DNA from 3 places in the Pseudomonas sp. PA-7-1E genome. Region 2 is predicted to be linked to each of the others. Evidence: riboswitches for the same ligand, from Rfam matches in the RefSeq annotation. Region 2 holds a riboswitch; each other region holds the start of a gene.

The links. Region 2 has a riboswitch for cobalamin ahead of cobW (cobalamin biosynthesis protein CobW). Riboswitches for the same ligand answer to the same signal wherever they lie in the genome.
Positions count from the first base shown of each region.
Region 1: linked by a shared signal. The riboswitch ahead of GIW79_RS26705 (ABC transporter substrate-binding protein) and the one ahead of cobW (cobalamin biosynthesis protein CobW) in region 2 are both predicted to bind cobalamin.
Region 3: linked by a shared signal. The riboswitch ahead of cobO (cob(I)yrinic acid a,c-diamide adenosyltransferase) and the one ahead of cobW (cobalamin biosynthesis protein CobW) in region 2 are both predicted to bind cobalamin.

Region 1 is NZ_WKFA01000072.1:16,754-22,990, reverse strand. Features, by position in the region: gene GIW79_RS26710 (FecCD family ABC transporter permease) at 1-996, opposite strand, end outside; gene GIW79_RS26705 (ABC transporter substrate-binding protein) at 993-2,003, opposite strand; cobalamin riboswitch at 2,119-2,311, opposite strand; gene GIW79_RS26700 (DNA/RNA non-specific endonuclease) at 2,431-3,360, opposite strand; gene GIW79_RS26695 (M4 family metallopeptidase) at 3,497-4,558, shown strand; gene GIW79_RS26690 (protealysin inhibitor emfourin) at 4,588-4,893, shown strand; gene GIW79_RS26685 (aldehyde dehydrogenase family protein) at 4,912-6,237, opposite strand, start outside.
Region 2 is NZ_WKFA01000026.1:37,489-43,725, reverse strand. Features, by position in the region: gene cobM (precorrin-4 C(11)-methyltransferase) at 1-598, opposite strand, end outside; gene GIW79_RS17635 (cobalamin biosynthesis protein) at 669-1,061, opposite strand; gene GIW79_RS17630 (CbtA family protein) at 1,058-1,762, opposite strand; gene GIW79_RS17625 (CbtB domain-containing protein) at 1,774-1,962, opposite strand; cobalamin riboswitch at 2,060-2,272, opposite strand; cobalamin riboswitch at 2,314-2,513, shown strand; gene cobW (cobalamin biosynthesis protein CobW) at 2,607-3,668, shown strand; gene cobN (cobaltochelatase subunit CobN) at 3,671-6,237, shown strand, end outside.
Region 3 is NZ_WKFA01000096.1:21-6,257, reverse strand. Features, by position in the region: gene hda (DnaA regulatory inactivator Hda) at 1-440, shown strand, start outside; gene GIW79_RS28880 (C40 family peptidase) at 650-1,279, shown strand; gene GIW79_RS28875 (C40 family peptidase) at 1,424-1,963, shown strand; gene GIW79_RS28870 (PQQ-dependent sugar dehydrogenase) at 2,087-3,400, opposite strand; cobalamin riboswitch at 3,500-3,746, shown strand; gene cobO (cob(I)yrinic acid a,c-diamide adenosyltransferase) at 3,826-4,437, shown strand; gene GIW79_RS28860 (cobyrinate a,c-diamide synthase) at 4,434-5,816, shown strand; partial or broken gene bluB (5,6-dimethylbenzimidazole synthase) at 5,813-6,237, shown strand, end outside.

The DNA.
Region 1 (6,237 bases), on a different contig from region 2:
ATTCCTCCGGCCGATCAGGATCAGCGCAAACACTGGCGCGCCCACCAATGCGGTGACCACACCCACCGGAATCACCTGGCCCTTGATCAAGGTGCGCGACAGCACGTCCGCAGCGATCAAAAACAGCGCGCCCCCCAAGGCGCTGGCCGGCAGCAAGCGCGAATGCCCGGTGCCAAGCAACAGGCGCACCGCATGGGGAATCACCAAGCCGACAAACCCGATGGAGCCGACGATGGATACCATCACCGCCGTCACCAGCGCGGCGCAGGCCACCAGCACAAATTGCACGCGGCGCACCGGGATGCCGAGGGAGGCTGCCGAGTCGCTGCCGAAGGTGAACGCATCCAGTGCACGCCGGTGCCACAGGCACACCGCGAGCCCCACGACCGCCACCGGCACCGCCAACCACACCGACGGCCAGCGCACGCCGCTGAGGTTGCCCAGCAGCCAGAACATAATGCCGCGGGCTTGTTCGGAGCTGGCCGACTTGGTGATCAGGAAGGCCGTCAGAGCATTGAACAACTGTGAACCGGCGATGCCCGCGAGGATGATCTGCCCGGTACCGCTGGACGATCCGCTGGCCCGTGCGAGCAGCGTCACCAGCGCAAAGGCCGCCATCGCCCCCACAAACGCGCCCGCCGATAACGACACCAGGCCACCGCCCACGCCGATCAAGGCAACGAGCACCGCGCCGGTTGACGCGCCGGCGCTGATGCCCAGCAAGTACGGGTCGGCCAGCGGGTTACGCAGCAGCGATTGCAGGATCACGCCGCACGTTGCCAACCCTGCGCCGCAAGCTGCGGCCACCAATGCACGGGTGAGGCGGTAGTTCCATACCACGCCTTCGTCGATGGGGTCCAGTACGTAGCCGGCGCTCCAGAGTTTATTGGCGAGCACCTGCAGCACCACCTGTGGTTCGATGGCGGTTTCACCGATGGCGACGCCAGCGAGCAGGGCGAGCAGCAGCAACGCCAGGGCGAGTAGGGTGCGCATCATTGGCCCAGGTGGTAGCCGTCAATGGCGGCCGCCAGTTGTTCAAGGCCCTCGAAGGTGCGCAGGCTCGCCTGCAAGGCCAGAGCGTCGAGGATGATGATGCGGTTGTTCTTCACCGCGTCCATGTTGCGGGTCACGGGGTCGCTGCGCAGGAAGGCGAGTTTCTTTTCATGGTCGTCGGCCGGGTAGCGACGGCGATCCATGCGTGCGATCACCAGGAAGGTGGGATTGGCCTTGGCGATGGTTTCCCAGCCGACGGCAGGCCACTCCTCATCGGACTGCACCACGTTACGCAAGCCAAGGGTTTGCAGCATGAATTGCGGCACGCCTTTGTGGCCGGCTACGTAAGGGTCGCTGGCCATTTCGGCGCTGGAAAACCACACCAGTGCGCTGGCTTGCTGCAAGCCCTTGCCCTGGGCCGTGGCGACGGACTTGGCCAGGCGCGCCTTGAGTTCGTCGGTCAGTTGTTGGCCGCGATCCTGCACGTCGAAAATCTGCGCCAGTTGCTGGAGGCTCTGGTAGATCGTCTCGATGCGAAAGGGCTCCAATCGCGTGCCGTCGGCGCCGACCAGGTTGTCCTTGCCTTCGCAATCGGACGGCAACAGGTAGGTGGGGATTTTCAGTTCATGAAACTGCTCACGGGTACCGACCACGCCTTGGGGGCCCACCACCCATTCCAGCTCGGCGGCCACCAGTTGCGGGCGCTTGGCGAGTACGGCTTCGAAGCTGGGCTCGTTGTTGGCCAGGCGCTCGATGTGATCGTCCTGGGCCTTGTACTGCGCCGCCACGTTGTTGAACCACAGCGAAGTGCCGACCACCTTGTCGCCCACGCCCAGGGCATACAGCATCTCGGTGGCGGCCTGGCCGATGGTGACGCTGCGGGCGGGGGCGTGCTGGAGGGTCAGGGTGCTGCCGCAGTTTTGCAGGGTCAGCGGGTACTGAGTGGGCGCGGCTTGCGCCAGGGCACACATACCCAAGCCTGCGATCAGGGCGGTAACGCGTGGCAGCATGAGGCGATCTCCTTGTGAACCGTAGGTGCAGCAGGGGAGGTACGGCTCGGAAATACGCCCATGGAGGCTGCTGATGCGCAGGGCCAGGATGTCCTTCCCGGACACCCCGCCGGTTAGTGAGTTAGCTGGGCCGGCAGGTCTCCTGACTGATGCGTCGTCGCCATGCCCCGCCTTCCCGGACGTGGTCCAGTGGCATTCAAGGGCAGGCTCGGCATCTACAGTTGCGGGGGCAGTTTCGTTTCACGTCGCGTGCGGCGTTTCGAATTCCCTGTTAGTCCCATACGGGAACCGGCGGCGGTATGGTAAGCGATCACCCCCTGTAGGAGCGAGCTTGCTCGCGAAGGTCGTCAACGATAACGCGGGGAGCCTGATGCGCCGCGGCGTTCTCAGGTGCTTCGCGAGCAAGCTCGCTCCTACAAAAGAAGCGTCAGAGCCGAATATCCTGGGGGCCGCGGATCAGCGCTTCGATCCGGGTGCCTGTGGCGCGCTCTTCGTTGCTGAAGCCGTCGTAGTCGGCCAGGTTGGCGAAGCGGATACCGGTCAATTGTTCGATCGCAATCACACTGCGCTGGTAGGTTCGAAGCGGGCCGAATACCAGGTCGAGTTGGCCCAGTTCGCGGCTCTGGTCAATCATGTAGGCGCTGGCGGACGGCTTGCCATCGTCGCTGAGGTAGGCCACTACTTTCCAGAACGCCTTGGGGATTTTCACGCCACGGTACAGTCGGTCGTCATCGGCGAACACTGGCCCGGTAAACACCGTGGCCCGGGCTTTCCAGCGCTGGGTGTTGTCGAGAATGTAGTCTTCGAGCTCCAGCCAGGTCTTCTGGTTGAAGCCGCTCATCTGTGGCGAGCAGTTGGTGAAGTGAAAGGTGTCGAAGTTGGCGGTGTTGGCCTCATCGCCCCAGTTGGGGTCCTGGCGCCGCACCAGGTGGCCACGGTCCAGGCCATTGCCGGCATAAAGGTCTTCACCTACCTGCGCCTCCAGGGGCAGGCGACCATCGTAGGCCCAGGTGTCGTTGCTGCGCGTGATGTCCACATGCTTGGCGCCATCGATATTCACCCCCACGTACAGCGCCAGTCGTCGAGCGTGCGACATGGTGATGGAGAAATGCGTGTAGTCCAGGCGCTTGGGTTGCACATCGCCCGCCAGTGGCTGGTCAACCGTGGGCCATGGCACCACGAAGTCGCTGAGGAAGTCGTCGGCATAGCCAGCGCGGTTTTTGAGGTCCTTGGCCGCGGTGACGCGCGGCGTCGCGGCTCTGGCTTCCAGCAGGGTGGGGCTGGCCGCGACCAATGGGCGCAGGTCGGCAAGCCTTGGGCGGTGGGAAAGGTCGATGTTGGCTGCGCGGGCGGGCATGGGCATGTTCCTTATGGGCCTGGGATAAACACCACTGAAACACAAAACCATGACAATTTGGCCCAGGTGGCTAACTCAGGACTATCCTGAAAACCGTTACCCGGACGTTCATCACACGCCAAAAAGGAGCCAGCTCATGTGTGTTCGCCAACCGCGCAACCCGATTTTTTGCCTGATCCCGCCGTACATGCTCGACCAGATCGCCCGCCACGGCGACAAAGCCCAACGGGAAGTCGCATTACGCACGCGTGCCAAGGACAGCACGTTCCGCTCGTTGCGCATGGTCGCGGTACCCGCCAAGGGCCCGGCCCGCATGGCACTGGCCGTGGGCGCCGAGAAGCAACGCTCGATCTACAGCGCCGAAAACACCGACAGCCTGCCCGGCAAGCTGATTCGCGGTGAAGGGCAGCCCGCCAGTGGCGATGCCGCAGTAGACGAAGCCTATGACGGCCTGGGCGCCACCTTCGATTTTTTTGACCAGGTATTCGACCGCAACTCTATCGACGATGCGGGCATGGCGCTGGACGCCACGGTGCACTTCGGCCAGGACTACAACAATGCCTTCTGGAATTCGACCCAGATGGTGTTCGGCGATGGTGACCAGCAGTTGTTCAACCGCTTCACCGTGGCACTCGACGTTATTGGACATGAGTTGGCCCATGGCGTGACCGAGGATGAGGCCAAGCTGATGTACTTCAACCAGTCCGGTGCGCTGAACGAGTCGTTGTCGGATGTGTTTGGCTCGTTGATCAAGCAGTACGCGCTGAAGCAAACGGCCGAGGACGCCGACTGGTTGATCGGCAAGGGGCTGTTTACCAAAAAGATCAAGGGCACGGCGCTGCGCTCGATGAAGGCGCCAGGCACTGCGTTTGATGACAAGCTGCTGGGCAAAGACCCACAGCCTGGGCACATGGATGATTTTGTGCAAACTTACGAGGACAATGGCGGGGTGCATATCAATTCCGGCATCCCCAACCACGCGTTCTATCAGGTGGCCACCCGGATTGGCGGGTTCGCCTGGGAGCGTGCCGGGCGTATCTGGTATGACGCACTGCGCGATTCGCGGCTGCGGCCCAATTCCGGGTTTTTGCGTTTTGCGCGCATCACCCATGATATTGCCGGCCAGCTTTATGGTGTGAACAAAGCTGAGCACAAGGCAGTCAAGGAAGGCTGGAAAGCGGTGGGTATCAACGTTTGACGAAGCCGCCTGTGCGGCGAGGAACAGCCATGCGAATTTCAATCAAGGAAAGCGGCGGACCAGCGTTTTTTCCGGGGTTGGCCAAGCCGCGTACGGTGGAGTTGGATACGTTGCCCGAGCCCGACCAGCAGGAGTTGCGGCAACTGATTGAAGCATCCGAGTTTTTCAAGTTGCCGCAAAGCACCGATCCCGAGCCTGGCAACCCAGGTCGAGTGCATTACACTCTGACAGTAGCGGAGGGCGAGCGCGAGCACACAGTCTGTGTACTCGCGCCGGTGAATCCCCCGGCACTGGACGGTTTGGTGCAGTGCGTGCGACGGCATATTAATTGTTGAAGCGCCAATGCTGGCAGGCTACTTACGATCCAGCCATACCGTCTGCGCATTGCAGAACTCGCGTACGCCGAAGTGCGACAGCTCGCGGCCGAACCCGCTTTTCTTCACGCCGCCAAATGCCACCCGCGGGTCCGACACGCTGAACGCGTTGACAAAGACCCCGCCGGTTTCCAACTGATCGGCAATCGCCCGCGCCTTTGCGGAATCGGCCGTGAAGATGCTCGCGGTCAGGCCAAACTCGCTGTCATTGGCCAGCGCCACGGCGTGCTCGGCGTCGCGGGCGGTGATGATCGATGCCACGGGGCCGAACAGTTCCTGTTTGAACGACGTCATGTGGTCGGTGACGTCGGCCAGGATGGTCGGTTCATAGTAATTGCCCGCGCCCGCGACTTTATGGCCGCCCAGCAGCAGCGTGGCGCCTTCTTCCAGGGTCGCCTGGACCTGGCCGTGCAGTTCGTCACGCAGATCAAAGCGCGCCATGGGGCCGATATAGGTGGCGTCCGCGGTGGGCTCGCCCATCACCAGGGCGCGGCTGGCTTCAAGGAATTTGGCGGTGAAGGCTTCAACCACGCCCGCTTCGATGATCAAGCGCTTGGCGGCGGCGCAGACCTGGCCGCTGTTCTGGAAGCGGCCGATGACCGCGGCTTGCACGGCGGCGTCGAGGTCGGCGTCGTTGAGCACGATAAACGGGTCGGAGCCACCCAGTTCCAGCACGCATTTCTTCAATGCGGCCCCGGCCTGTGAGCCGATGGCGATGCCTGCGCGCACGCTGCCGGTGAGGGTCACAGCGGCGATGCGTGGGTCGGCGATGGCAGCGGACACGCCCTCCTGGGTGACGTTGATCACTTCGAACACGCCTTCAGCGAAACCGGCTTTACGCAGCGCTTGCTGGATCAGATAGGCGCTGCCCATCACGTTTGGCGCGTGTTTGAGCACATAGGTGTTGCCGGCGAGCAGGGTCGGCACCGCGCCGCGCAGCACTTGCCACACCGGGAAATTCCACGGCATTACCGCGAGGATCGGGCCCAGTGGGCGGTATTCGATCCGGGCGCTGCCGTTGTCCACCAGGGTGGGCTCCGGGGCGAGCATGGCCGGCCCGTGGGCGGCGTACCATTCGCTCAGTTGCGCGCATTTTTCGATTTCGGCGCGGGCCTGGGCGATGGGTTTGCCCATTTCCAGGGTGATCATTTGCGCCATCTCTTCAGCTTGCTCACGCAGGGCGGCAGCCAGGGCCAGCAGGTATTCGGCGCGCTGGCTCACAGGCGTGCGGCGCCAGGTGCGGAAGGCAGTGGTCGAGCGGGCGAGGGCGGCGTTCAGTTGTTCTGCGCTTTCGTAGGGGTAGCT
Region 2 (6,237 bases):
CCACCCAATCCTGATCCGGCCAGGTGGCACGGTGTACCACGGCAATCGGGCAGTCTGCGCCATAGTGCGGCAACAGTTCAGCAACGATCTTCTGCAGATGATTGACCCCCAGATGAATCGCCATCGTGGTGCCATGTCGCGCCAGGCTGTCGAAGTCTTCACCGGGGGGCATGCTGGTTTTATCGGCGTAACGGGTCAGGATCACGCTTTGGGCGATGTCCGGCAGGGTCAGTTCGGTCTCCAGCAAGGCCGCGCACGCCGCGACCGCCGTGACCCCTGGAATGATCTGGAAAGGGATGCCCAGCTCACGCAAATGGCGTATTTGTTCACCAATCGCCCCATACAGGCTGGGATCGCCGGAGTGCACCCGCGCCACATCCTGGCCTTTGGCATGGGCCGTCTTGATCAACTCCATGATCTGTTCCAGGTGCAGCTCGGCACTGTTGACCACCTGAAGCGCCTGATGACCTTCCAGTACGGCGGCGGGCACCAGCGAGCCGGCGTAGATGATCACCGGGCAACTGCGGATCAGCCGCTGGCCCTTGACGGTGATCAATTCCGGGTCGCCGGGGCCGGCGCCGATAAAGTAGACGGTCATGGAGAAGTCCTGTTCAGAAACGCGTGAGCATGAACACGGCTCATGCTCAAAAGCGGCAATTATCGGGATTTTAGCCCGCGCAGGCCAATGCAATGGTGGCCTGTGCGCTTTTCTGGCGGGTGATCAGCAGGCGCGCAGGGCCATTGGACAGGTGCTCGGCCAGGGCCAGGGCGGCGCTTTCGGCCACCCCGTAACAGCCGGTATGGGCAAACGCCAGCGTTGAGCGATGACTTAGCCGATGCTCATAGCCCGCCAGTTGCTCGGCGCTGAAGCACTGCAAGGGCAGGTTCAACCGCTGGGCCAGCGCCAGCAGCCCAGGTTCATCGCGCTTGCGATCAATGCTTGCCAGCGCAGTTATGCGTGAGCGATCAATGCCTGCCGCGGCCAGGGCTCCGTCCAGCAACGCCAGCAGGCTGTGAACCTCACAGCCACGCTGGCAGCCCAAACCGACAACCAGGATCATGCCGAGTATTGGTCGTCGCGGTTGCGGCGGAACAACCAGGCGCTGATCAGGCCCAGGGCCAGCCAGAAGGCGACGTTGGTCAATTGCGAGGCGATCTTGAACTGCGCTTCGAGCGCCTCCGGGGCCAGCATCGAATGTACCTCAGGTTGCGGCGCGCCGATGACGTGGGGTACGGCAAGGATCGCCAGCCCAAGGCCTTTCAACAGCCAGTTGCGGCCGAACACGATCAGCGCCAGGCCGGCGGCGGTGGAGGCTGCGGTGCCGATCCACCAGGTCTGGCGTAGCGTCAGGTCAGCCGCCGCAGTGCCCGGCAGTTCCGGTGGCAGGCCCAGGGTGGGTGCCAGTACAAAGGTCGCGTAGCCGGCCAGGCCCCAGAGCAGGCCTTGGGCGGTGCGGGTCGGCGCACGCAGCGTGTAGAGGCCGGCGAGCATCAGTGCAAAGCCTACGGCCACCACCAGGTTGCCTCCAGTGGTGGACAACACACGCTGCCAGCCATCTTCCGGCTCCCAGGCTTGGGCATCGTGGCTGTGGGCAGCAGCGCCAGCGGCGTGCTCGTGCACCACTTCAGCGGCTGGCGGGGCTTTTTCAAAGCTTTCCGCCTGCAGGATCAGCGGTGCCACCCAGAAACTTTGCAGCAGGGTCAGCAGCAAGGCAGCCAAAAGCCCAGTGAACCCTGCGGTTTGCGCAATACGCTTGATCATGTCGGCAGCTCTCAATGGCACGGGAACGCGGCGCTGTGGCGGGTATCGTGGGCGGCGTTGTGCACCGCCTCGATATGCGAGAACCCGGCGAAATACACCAAACACGCGCCGAGTATCGACGCACCGATGGCGGCGGTCAGGCGTTGGCTGAGGGTGGCGGTGCTAGTAGCGGTGTGCGAAGTGCTGCTGATGATCGACATGGCGCGTCCCTTTCAGGTGTCAGGGTGAAACGAGCGCATGAAAACCCCACGCGCCAGGCACGCAGGGTTCTGAACAGCGCCCGCCCACCGCGGGTTTGTTATCTGAATTTTTCGGGCCGGTCTCCGGGCTTGCGAGGGGCGGCTCTTGAAAGAGTCCTCCTGAAAGCATCGCCTTCCCATGCAAAAGCACAGTGGCCGTGACGCTTCGCTCGCTTACCGTTGCGGGGGCAGCACCGGACTGGTCATAGGTCTATGACGCACCGGTTTCCCGTTTCACCCTGTGAAGGGCACCCGAAACAAGGCGTGTAGGAGAGCATGGGCCGGGACGGTAGTCAAATGCTGCAAGCCACTGTAGCCTTGCACCTTCGAGGTTCTTCGGCCCAGGCCGAAGCTAAGAAGGGAACGCGGTTCAAGCCGCGGCTGCCCCCGCAACTGTGAAGGGTTCAGTTGACTGCCACGCCACTGCCGATAGGGCGGGAAGGCGCAGTCAGCGTTGGTCGCAAGACCTGCACACCCCAAGCCAGGAGACCTGCCTCGCAACCGATTTTCCAATTCAACCGGGCGGGGTGATCCGGTGACGAAATCCGCTGCTGCGCGCTGCCGCAGGGCCTGTCGTCCCGTATGCCCGCCCCAAAGGGCATCCGATGAAAACACTGGCCAAACTCCCCGTCACCATCGTTACCGGCTTCCTTGGCTCGGGCAAAACCACGCTGTTGCGCCATATGCTCGACAACGCCCAGGGCCGTCGCATTGCGGTGATCGTCAACGAGTTCGGCGAGCTGGGCATCGACGGTGAAATCCTCAAGCAGTGTTCTATCGGTTGCACCGAAGAAGAGTCCAATGGCCGCGTCTACGAGCTGGCCAACGGTTGCCTGTGCTGCACCGTGCAGGAAGAGTTCTTTCCGGTGATGCGCGAACTGGTCGCCCGTCGCGGTGACCTGGACCATATCCTCATCGAAACCTCGGGCCTGGCCCTGCCCAAGCCGTTGGTGCAAGCCTTCCAGTGGCCGGAAATCCGCAGCGCCTGTACCGTTGACGCGGTGATCACCGTAGTCGACAGCCCAGCCGTGGCCGCCGGTACCTTTGCCGCCTTCCCGGACCAGGTCGACGCCCAGCGCAAACTCGACCCTAACCTGGACCACGAATCACCCTTGCACGAACTGTTCGCCGACCAACTGGCCAGCGCTGACCTGGTGATCCTCAACAAAGCCGACCTGATCAGCGCCGAAGACCTGGCCCGTGTGCGACTGGAAGTGGCCGAAGAACTGCCGCCGGCGGTGAAGGTCATCGAAGCCAGCAGCGGCCGCCTGCCGCTGGACGTGTTGATCGGCCTCGGTGCCGGCTCCGAAGAGCATATCGACGCTCGCCACAGCCATCACGATCAGCACCATGAAGGCGAAGACGACCACGACCACGACGCGTTCGACTCCATCTCCATCGACTTGCCGCAAGCCGACGAAGCCCTGTTGCTCGACGCCCTGACTCAATTGGTGGTGCAGCACGGCATCCTGCGGGTGAAAGGTTTCGCCGCGATCCCCAACAAACCGATGCGCCTGCTGATCCAGGGTGTGGGCACGCGCTTTGACAAACACTTCGACCGTGCCTGGGGCGCTGACGAAGCACGCACCACGCGCCTGGTGCTGATCGGCCAGGAACTGGACGCCGCTGGCCTCGAAGCGCAATTGCGCGCTGCCCTCAGCGTTTAACCATGCACCTGCTCAGGACCCAACCCGGTGGTTTCGTCGCGGACGACAATATTGCCGACCTTGGCCAGACCCCCGCTGAACTGGTGATCCTGTGCAGCGGCGACTCCAGCCTGGCGCTGCTCGCCGAAGCCGCCCAGCAATTGCCCGAGGATTACCCCAGCCTGCGCCTGGCCAACCCGATGCAGGTGCAGAACCATGCCTCGGTCGACCTGTACGTGGACGAGGTATTGCGCCACGCCAAGGTCATCCTGCTGTCATTGCACGGCGGTATCGGGTATTGGCGCTACGGCATCGAGCGCCTGGTGGAGTTGGCCGAACGTGGCGTCACCCTGATCCTGGTGCCGGGTGACGACCGTCCGGACCCGGAACTCAGCGGCCTGAGCACTGTTGCTGCCGAACACCGCGAGCGCCTGTGGCACTTCCTGCGCCAAGGTGGCCTGGGCAATGCCCTGGATTTTTACCATTGCCTGGCCAGTACCCACTTGGGCCGGGACTATGCCTGGACCGAGCCGCAAGCGCTGCCGCGCACGGCGATCTATCACCCGCACAACGCCAATGCCCGCCTCAATGACTGGCAGGCCGATTGGCACGCTGATTGGCCCGTGGCTGCGGTGCTGTTCTACCGCTCCCATTTACAGGCGGCCAATACCGGTTTTATTGATGTGTTCTGCCAGCGCTTACAGGCGGCGGGCCTCAACCCCTTGCCTATCGCGGTGGCCAGTTTGAAAGAACCCGGCTGCCTCTCGGTGGTCGAGGACCTGTTGGATGACGTGCAAGCCGCGGTAATTCTGAACACCACCGGCTTTGCCCAATCGAGCCCAGAAGCGCCGCATTTGCGCCCGTTTCGCCGCAATATCCCGGTAATCCAGGCGATCTGCGCCCAGGACAACCAACCCGGCTGGCAGGCCAGCGAACAAGGCCTGGGGCCCCGCGACCTGGCGATGCATATCGCCTTGCCGGAGCTGGACGGGCGCATCATCAGCCGGCCGATCAGTTTCAAGGACCTGGCCTGGCGCAGCGAGCGCAGCCAGTCGGACGTGGTGTGCTACCGCGCAGCGCCCGAACGCATGGATTTTGTCGCTGAGCTGGCACGCCGTTGGGTCGAGTTGGCGCGGGTGCCCAATGCCCAGAAAAGGATTGCGTTGATCCTCGCCAACTACCCGACCCGCGACGGTCGCATCGGTAACGGCGTGGGCCTGGACACCCCGGCGGCAGCGCTGAATATCCTGCGCGCCTTGCAAACCGAGGGCTACCCGGTAGCGGAGCGGCTGCCCGACAGCGGCACCGCACTGATCCACGAACTGCTCGGCGGCGTCACCAACGACCTCGACAGCCTCGACCTGCGCCCCTGCCATCAAAGCCTGGGCCTTGTGGAATACCAGGCGATGTTTGATCGTTTGCCGGCCTCCAATCGCCAGGCCGTGCTGGCGCGTTGGGGTGCCCCGCAAAACGATCCGATGTGCCGCGATGGCCGCATGATGATCGCCGGCCTGCGCCTGGGCCTGACCTTCGTCGGCATCCAGCCGGCCCGGGGTTACCAGGTAGATGCCAGCGCGGTGTACCACGACCCGGACCTGGTGCCGCCCCATGGCTACCTGGCGTTCTATTTCTGGCTACGCCATACCTACCGCGCCCACGGCGTGATCCATGTGGGCAAGCACGGCAACCTGGAGTGGCTGCCCGGCAAAGGCGTGGGCCTGTCGGAGCACTGCTGGCCGGATGCATTGCTGGGGCCGCTGCCGAATGTCTACCCGTTTATCGTCAACGACCCGGGTGAGGGCGCCCAGGCCAAGCGGCGCACCCAGGCGGTGATCATCGACCACCTGATGCCACCGCTGACCCGCGCCGAAACCTACGGCCCGCTGCGTGACCTTGAGTTATTGGCCGACGAATATTACGAGGCGCAATTGCTCGACCCGCGCCGTGCGCTGGAGCTGCAAAAAGACATCCTCAAGCTGGTGCGCGAAACCCGTATCGACCAGGAGCTTGAACTGGGCAGTGAGGCGGACGCGGCGGTGTGGCTGCCGCGCCTGGATACCTACCTGTGCGACTTGAAGGAATCGCAGATCCGCGATGGCCTGCATATCTTTGGCGAGTCGCCCGAGGGCCGTTTGCGTATCGACACCTTGCTGGCGCTGTTGCGCATTCCCCGTGGCGATGGCCGGGGCCCGCAGTCGAGTCTGCTGCGTGTGTTGGCCAAGGCATTCGACCTGGGGTTTGATCCGCTCGATTGTGCACTGGCCGAGCCCTGGACGGGGCGGCGCCCGTTGGTGTTGCAGAAGATTGACGATCAGCTGTGGCGTACGGCCGGGGATACCCGTGAACGTCTGGAGTTGTACGCGGCGCGCTTGATCGAGCAGGCATTGGAAGGCCCCATCGAACAGTTGGAAGAGCCCGGCTGGCAGGAGGTGAAGTCGGTGATCGAAAGCCTGCGCATTGTCGTCGCGCCACGCCTGGATGCTTGCGGCCCCGCAGAGATGCGCGGCTTGCTCGATGCCTTGAATGGGCGTTTCGTCCCGGCCGGGCCCAGCGGTGCGCCGAGTCGCGGTCGGCTGGATGTGCTGCCTAC
Region 3 (6,237 bases), on a different contig from region 2:
TCGGCATCTTCGATAACCTTGAGCAATATGAACTGGTGTGTCTCGACGACCTGCAGGCAGTGGCCGGCAAGCCGGAGTGGGAAGAGGCGCTGTTTCATCTGTTCAACCGCTTGCGCGATAGCGGCCGGCGCTTGCTGATCGCTGCGTCCACCTCGCCGCGTGAACTGCCGGTGAAGCTGGCTGACCTCAAGTCGCGCCTGACCCTGGCGTTGATCTTCCAGATGCGCCCGTTATCCGATGAGGACAAGCTGCGTGCGCTGCAACTGCGCGCTTCCCGTCGTGGCCTGCACCTGACTGACGAAGTCGGGCACTTTATCCTCACCCGTGGCACCCGCAGCATGAGCGCGCTGTTCGATTTGCTTGAGCAACTCGACCAGGCTTCCTTGCAGGCGCAAAGAAAATTGACGATCCCTTTCCTGAAAGAAACTTTGGGCTGGTAACGTCTTGATTTCCCGTGTGTCGGCATTTTCAAGGCGTCAGAAAACCTGCGTTTGAGCCCGAGGGGCTACGCAACTGAACCGAAAAATGGAATCACGGCTTAGATGGCATAGTCGAAACGATAAGTCACATAGATCGCGATTGAATTTGCAAATCGATGTGATAGAGGGCATAGTCTCGGCTTCTTTACACATCAGCCACGGTCGTGCCCATGCTAAATCGCTTCGCACCCCTCGTGCCTCTCGCACTCGTTACCCTGTTGTTTGGTTGCGCCTCCCACCCTCAGCAGGTGGCAGAACAGCAAAAACCACAGGTTCAAAATCAGGCAAAGTTCGTTGCTGCACAGTCTGCTTCTGTTTATGAAGAAGAGGTGGCAACCGAAAAAGAACTCGCCGAGTTCTCTGACAGCAAGCCTTACCAACTGCCTCTTCTGGCCGATAGTATCCTTGAGCGCGGCATGTCCTTGATCGGTACCCGTTACCGTTTCGGCGGGACCTCTGAAGCCGGTTTTGATTGCAGTGGGTTCATTGGCTACCTGTTTCGTGAAGAAGCCGGCATGAATCTGCCGCGCTCTACACGCGAGATGATCAACGTGAATGCACCGTTGGTCGCGCGCAACAACCTCAAGCCCGGTGATCTGCTTTTCTTTAGTACCAGTGGCCGCGGTCGTGTCAGTCACGCCGGTATCTACCTGGGCGATAACCAATTTATCCACTCCAGCAGCCGCCGCAGTGGTGGTGTTCGGGTCGATAACCTGGGTGACAGCTACTGGAGCAAAACCTTCATCGAAGCCAAGCGTGCACTCGCCATGGCTCCGACTACGGTTACCGCTAGTAAGTAAAGTTAAAGTGATACTTGAAGTTTGACGTGTAAGCGCTAGAATCCCTGGACATTGTTGTCATCCGTTCGCGCGAGCTTTGCTTGCGCGTTCTGGTTTTCAACGTTCGGCAGCGAAAGCCGCATCCAGACCAGGATTGTTCTGCACATGTCGACCTCGGCCCGCCTGATGCTTATTGTTTGCGCCGCGCTGCTCAGCGCCTGCGCCAGCCGTACACCGCCGCCCGCGCCCGTCGCGGTCAAGCCTAAGCCGGTGTTCAACTATGCCACCCAGAATTTCTCGCCTGCTGCCGAAGACGTGCTCTTTCGTGCGCTGGGCCTGGTCGGCACACCTTACCGCTGGGGCGGCAACACACCGGACTCGGGGTTTGATTGCAGTGGCCTGATCGGCTTTGTATTCCGCGACGCTGCCGGCATCTCATTGCCGCGCACCACCCGTGAATTGATCGTGATGCGTGCCCAGGACGTCAGCGAACAAAACCTGCAAACCGGCGACCTGCTGTTCTTCGCTACCGGTGGTGGTTCGCGGGTCAGCCATGCGGGCATCTATGTGGGGGAGGGCCGCTTCGTACACGCGCCTCAAACCGGCGGTACGGTGAAGCTGGATACGCTATCCAAAGCGTATTGGCAGAATGCCTACCTGAGTGCCAAACGCGTGTTGCCAGGAAATTTGGCGCGTAATCCCTGAATCAATAAAACTCCAAAATGTGGGAGCGGGCTTGCCCGCGAATGCAGTGTGTCAGTCAACGGATTGGTTGGCTGGGCCACCGTAATCGCGGGCAAGCCCGCTCCCACATTGGTGTGTGGCGATTTACTTAACAGCCGACACTCGCCAAACCTTATTGCCCACATCATCGGCCACCAGCAAATCCCCCTGCTGATCTATCACCACGCCGACCGGCCGGCCCATGGCTTTCTCATCGCTATCAAGAAACCCCGTCAGCACATCCACCGGTTGCCCTTTCGGCTGGCCCCCTTCGAAGGGAACGAAAATCACCTTGTAGCCACTGTGCGGCTTGCGGTTCCAGGAACCATGCTGGCCGATAAATGCGCCATTACTGAAGGGAGCGGGCAGTTTGCTGCCCTCGGCGAAGGTCAGCCCCAGCGACGCAGTATGAGGGCCTACCGCATAGTCGGGAGCGATGGCCTTGGCGACCATGTCCAGGTTCTGCGGGGTGACACGCACATCCACATGCTGGCCGTAATAACTGAAGGGCCAGCCGTAGAAGCCGCCATCCTTGACCGAGGTGATGTAATCCGGCACCAGGTCACTGCCGATCTCATCGCGTTCGTTGACCGCCGTCCACAGCTTGCCGCTCTGTGGCTCCCACGCCATGCCGTTGGGGTTGCGCAGGCCGGAGGCAAAAATGCGGTGTTGGCCGCTGGCGCGGTCGACTTCCCAAATGGCGGCGCGGCCCTGTTCGGCTTCCAGGCCGTTTTCGCCGACGTTGCTGTTGGAGCCGACGCTCACGTACAGCTTGCTGCCGTCCTGGCTGGCCACCACATTTTTGGTCCAGTGGTGGTTCAAGGGGCCACCGGGTAAGTCCACTACCTTGGCGCCTGGGGCTGTGATTGCGGTTTCACCCGGCTGATAGGGGAAGCGCAGCAACTTATCCGAATCGGCCACATACAGGTCGTTGCCTACCAAGGTCATGCCAAACGGCGAATGGAGGTTCTCCAGGAACACCGTGCGAGTTTCTGCCACACCGTCATGGTCGGCATCGCGCAGCAAGGTAATACGGTTCGGGCTCGGCACCCCGGCGCCAGCGCGATCCATGACCTTTTCCATCACCCAGCCACGTACGCCTTTGGCATCGTCCGGCTTGGGCGGTGCATTGGTCTCGGCCACCAGCACGTCGCCGTTGGGCAGCACGTAGAGCCAGCGCGGATGATCCAGGCCTTCGGCGAACGCGGCCACTTGGGTACCGGCGGCGGCGATGGGCTTGGCGCCTTCGGGCCAGCCGATGGCCGGGGCGATATTGACGGTGGGGATCAGCGTCTTGTTCGGCTCCGGCAACTTGGGCGAGGGACCGGTGCCATCGGCGACCTGCAGGGTCGAGCTTTCGCCGCACGCGGCGAGGCTGCCTGCAAGCATGATCAGTAGGGCGAGTCGGGTTTTAGGCATGGTTTTCTCCTTGATACCTGTAGGGGTAGAGAAGCACGAACGGCAGATGGTTCAAGTACAAGGCCAGCTTTAATTGACGCTCCACCCCCAACCCACTAACCTTCGCGGCTTGTTCCAGGTGCTCTGTGGCGCGTGCGTCGACAGAGTGAAACAGGGAAGCCGGTGAGTGAGCGCACTTGTACACAGTGCCGCCGCGATTCCGGCGCTGCCCCCGCAACGGTAAATGAGTCAAGACGGTGCTGTTTGCCACTGTATCGCGTGCGATATGGGAAGGCGCACCCTCGGCTGCTTGCTATCAAAAGCGCCACTCATGAGCCCGGAGACCGGCCTGGATCATCCAACAGCATCACGGTGGGCGATGCTTGGCTGTCTGTTTTTTCTTTTTCCTGCCCGCCGTTTTTGTCCAGCCCCAACGGAGAGCTGCCATGACTGATTCCCCCGACCGCGACGAACGCCACTTGGCGCGCATGCTGCGCAAAAAAGCCGTGATTGACGAGCGCATCGCCAATTCCCCCAATGAGTGCGGCCTGCTGCTGGTGCTGACCGGCAACGGCAAAGGCAAGAGCAGTTCGGCGTTCGGCATGTTGGCCCGGGCCATGGGGCATGGCATGCAATGCGGTGTGGTGCAGTTCATCAAGGGGCGTAACAGCACCGGCGAAGAATTGTTTTTCCGCCGCTTCCCCGAGCAGGTGCACTTTCATGTGATGGGCGAAGGCTTCACCTGGGAAACCCAGGATCGCCAGCGCGATATCGCCGCTGCCGAAGCGGCTTGGGCGGTGTCCCGGGCCATGTTGAATGACCCCTCTATCGGCTTGGTGGTGCTGGACGAATTGAACATCGCCCTCAAGCACGGTTACCTTGACCTGGACCAGGTACTCAGCGACCTGCAAGCCCGCCCGCCCATGCAGCATGTGGTGGTCACCGGCCGTGGCGCCAAGCCTGAGCTGATCGAAATGGGCGACACCGTCACCGAAATGGGCATGCTCAAGCACGCGTTCCAGGCCGGTATCAAGGCACAGAAAGGCGTCGAACTTTGAATCAGCCCCGTCATTGCCCGGCCGTATTGATCGCCGCTCCGGCGTCCGGCCAGGGCAAAACCACGGTCACCGCCGCGCTCGCCCGTTTGCACCGCAACCTGGGACGCAAGGTGCGCGTGTTCAAATGCGGGCCGGACTTTCTCGACCCGATGATCCACGAGCGTGCCAGTGGCGCGCCGGTGTACCAGTTGGACATGTGGATGGTGGGCGAGCAGGAAAGCCGCCGCCTGCTCTGGGAGGCAGCGGGGGAGGCTGACCTGATCCTCATCGAAGGCGTGATGGGCCTGTTCGACGGCACGCCTTCCAGCGCTGACTTGGCGCGGCACTTCGGTGTACCGGTGCTGGGCGTGATCGATGGCACCGCCATGGCCCAGACGTTCGGCGCTTTGGCCCTGGGGCTGGCGCGCTATCAGCCCGACCTGCCGTTCGCCGGCGTGCTGGCCAATCGCGTCGGCACCCTGCGCCATGCGCAATTGCTTGAAGGCAGCCTCACCGAGGGCTTGCGTTGGTACGGCGCGTTATCCCGTGAGACCGGCATCGAACTGCCCAGCCGCCACCTGGGCCTGGTGCAAGCCAGCGAACTGAATGACCTTGATATACGCTTGGATGCTGCCGCCCAGGCGTTGGGCAGCAGTTGCGAAGTGGCCCTGCCGCCGCCGGTAACCTTTGCCGCGCCGCAAGTGGTCGAGGCCGAGCCCTTGCTGGTCGGTGTGCGGATTGCCGTGGCCCGTGACGAAGCCTTTGCCTTTACCTACGGCGCCAGCCTGGATTTGCTGCGGGCGATGGGCGCCGAGTTGAAGTTCTTTTCACCGATCCATGATCGCCAATTGCCTCAAGCTGACAGCCTCTATCTGCCCGGCGGCTATCCGGAACTGCACCACCAGGCATTGTCGGCCAATACCTCGATGCTGGGCGCAATTCGTGCTCATCACGCCGCTGGCAAGCCACTGCTCGCTGAATGTGGCGGCATGCTCTATCTGCTCGACTCCTTGACCGATGTGGACGGTACACGCGCCGAACTGGTTGGCTTGTTGCAAGGCGATGCGGTGATGCAGAAGAAACTCGCGGCCCTGGCGCTGCAAAGTGTCGAGCTGCCGGAGGGGACCTTGCGTGGGCATACCTATCATCATTCTCTGACCAGTACCGAATGGGCGCCGATTGCCCGTGGGCTTAGCCCTAACGGCGGGCGCGGTGCCGAGGCGGTCTATCGACAGGGGCGGATGACGGCGTCCTATGTGCACTTTTATTTTCCGTCGAATCCTGGCGCGGTGGCCGCGTTGTTCGCGCCAGACCTTGAGACAGCTATCGCAGGCAAGCCAGCTCCCACAGGGGAATGCATTCCAAATGTGGGAGGGGGCTTGCCCCCGATGAGGCCATGACTGACAACGCTTTCCCCCAAGCCGATCGCGAGGCCGTCTATCGCGCCATCGCCGAACGCCGCGACATGCGCCACTTCCGCGGTGGCAGCGTCGCGCCTGAACTGCTGCAACGCCTGCTCCACGCCGCGCACCAGGCGCCCAGTGTCGGCCTGATGCAGCCGTGGCGTTTTATCCGCATCAGCGACCGTTCGTTGCGCAGCCAGATTCAACAGTTGGTGGAAGAAGAGCGCGTGCGCACCGCCGAAGCTTTGGGCGAGCGCTCCGATGCGTTCATGAAGCTCAAGGTCGAAGGCATCAGCGACTGCGCCGAGGTACTGGTCGCCGCCTTGATGGACGATCGCGAGCGCCACATTTTCGGGCGCCGCACCTTGCCGGAAATGGACATGGCCTCGCTCTCCTGCGCCATCCAGAACCTGTGGCT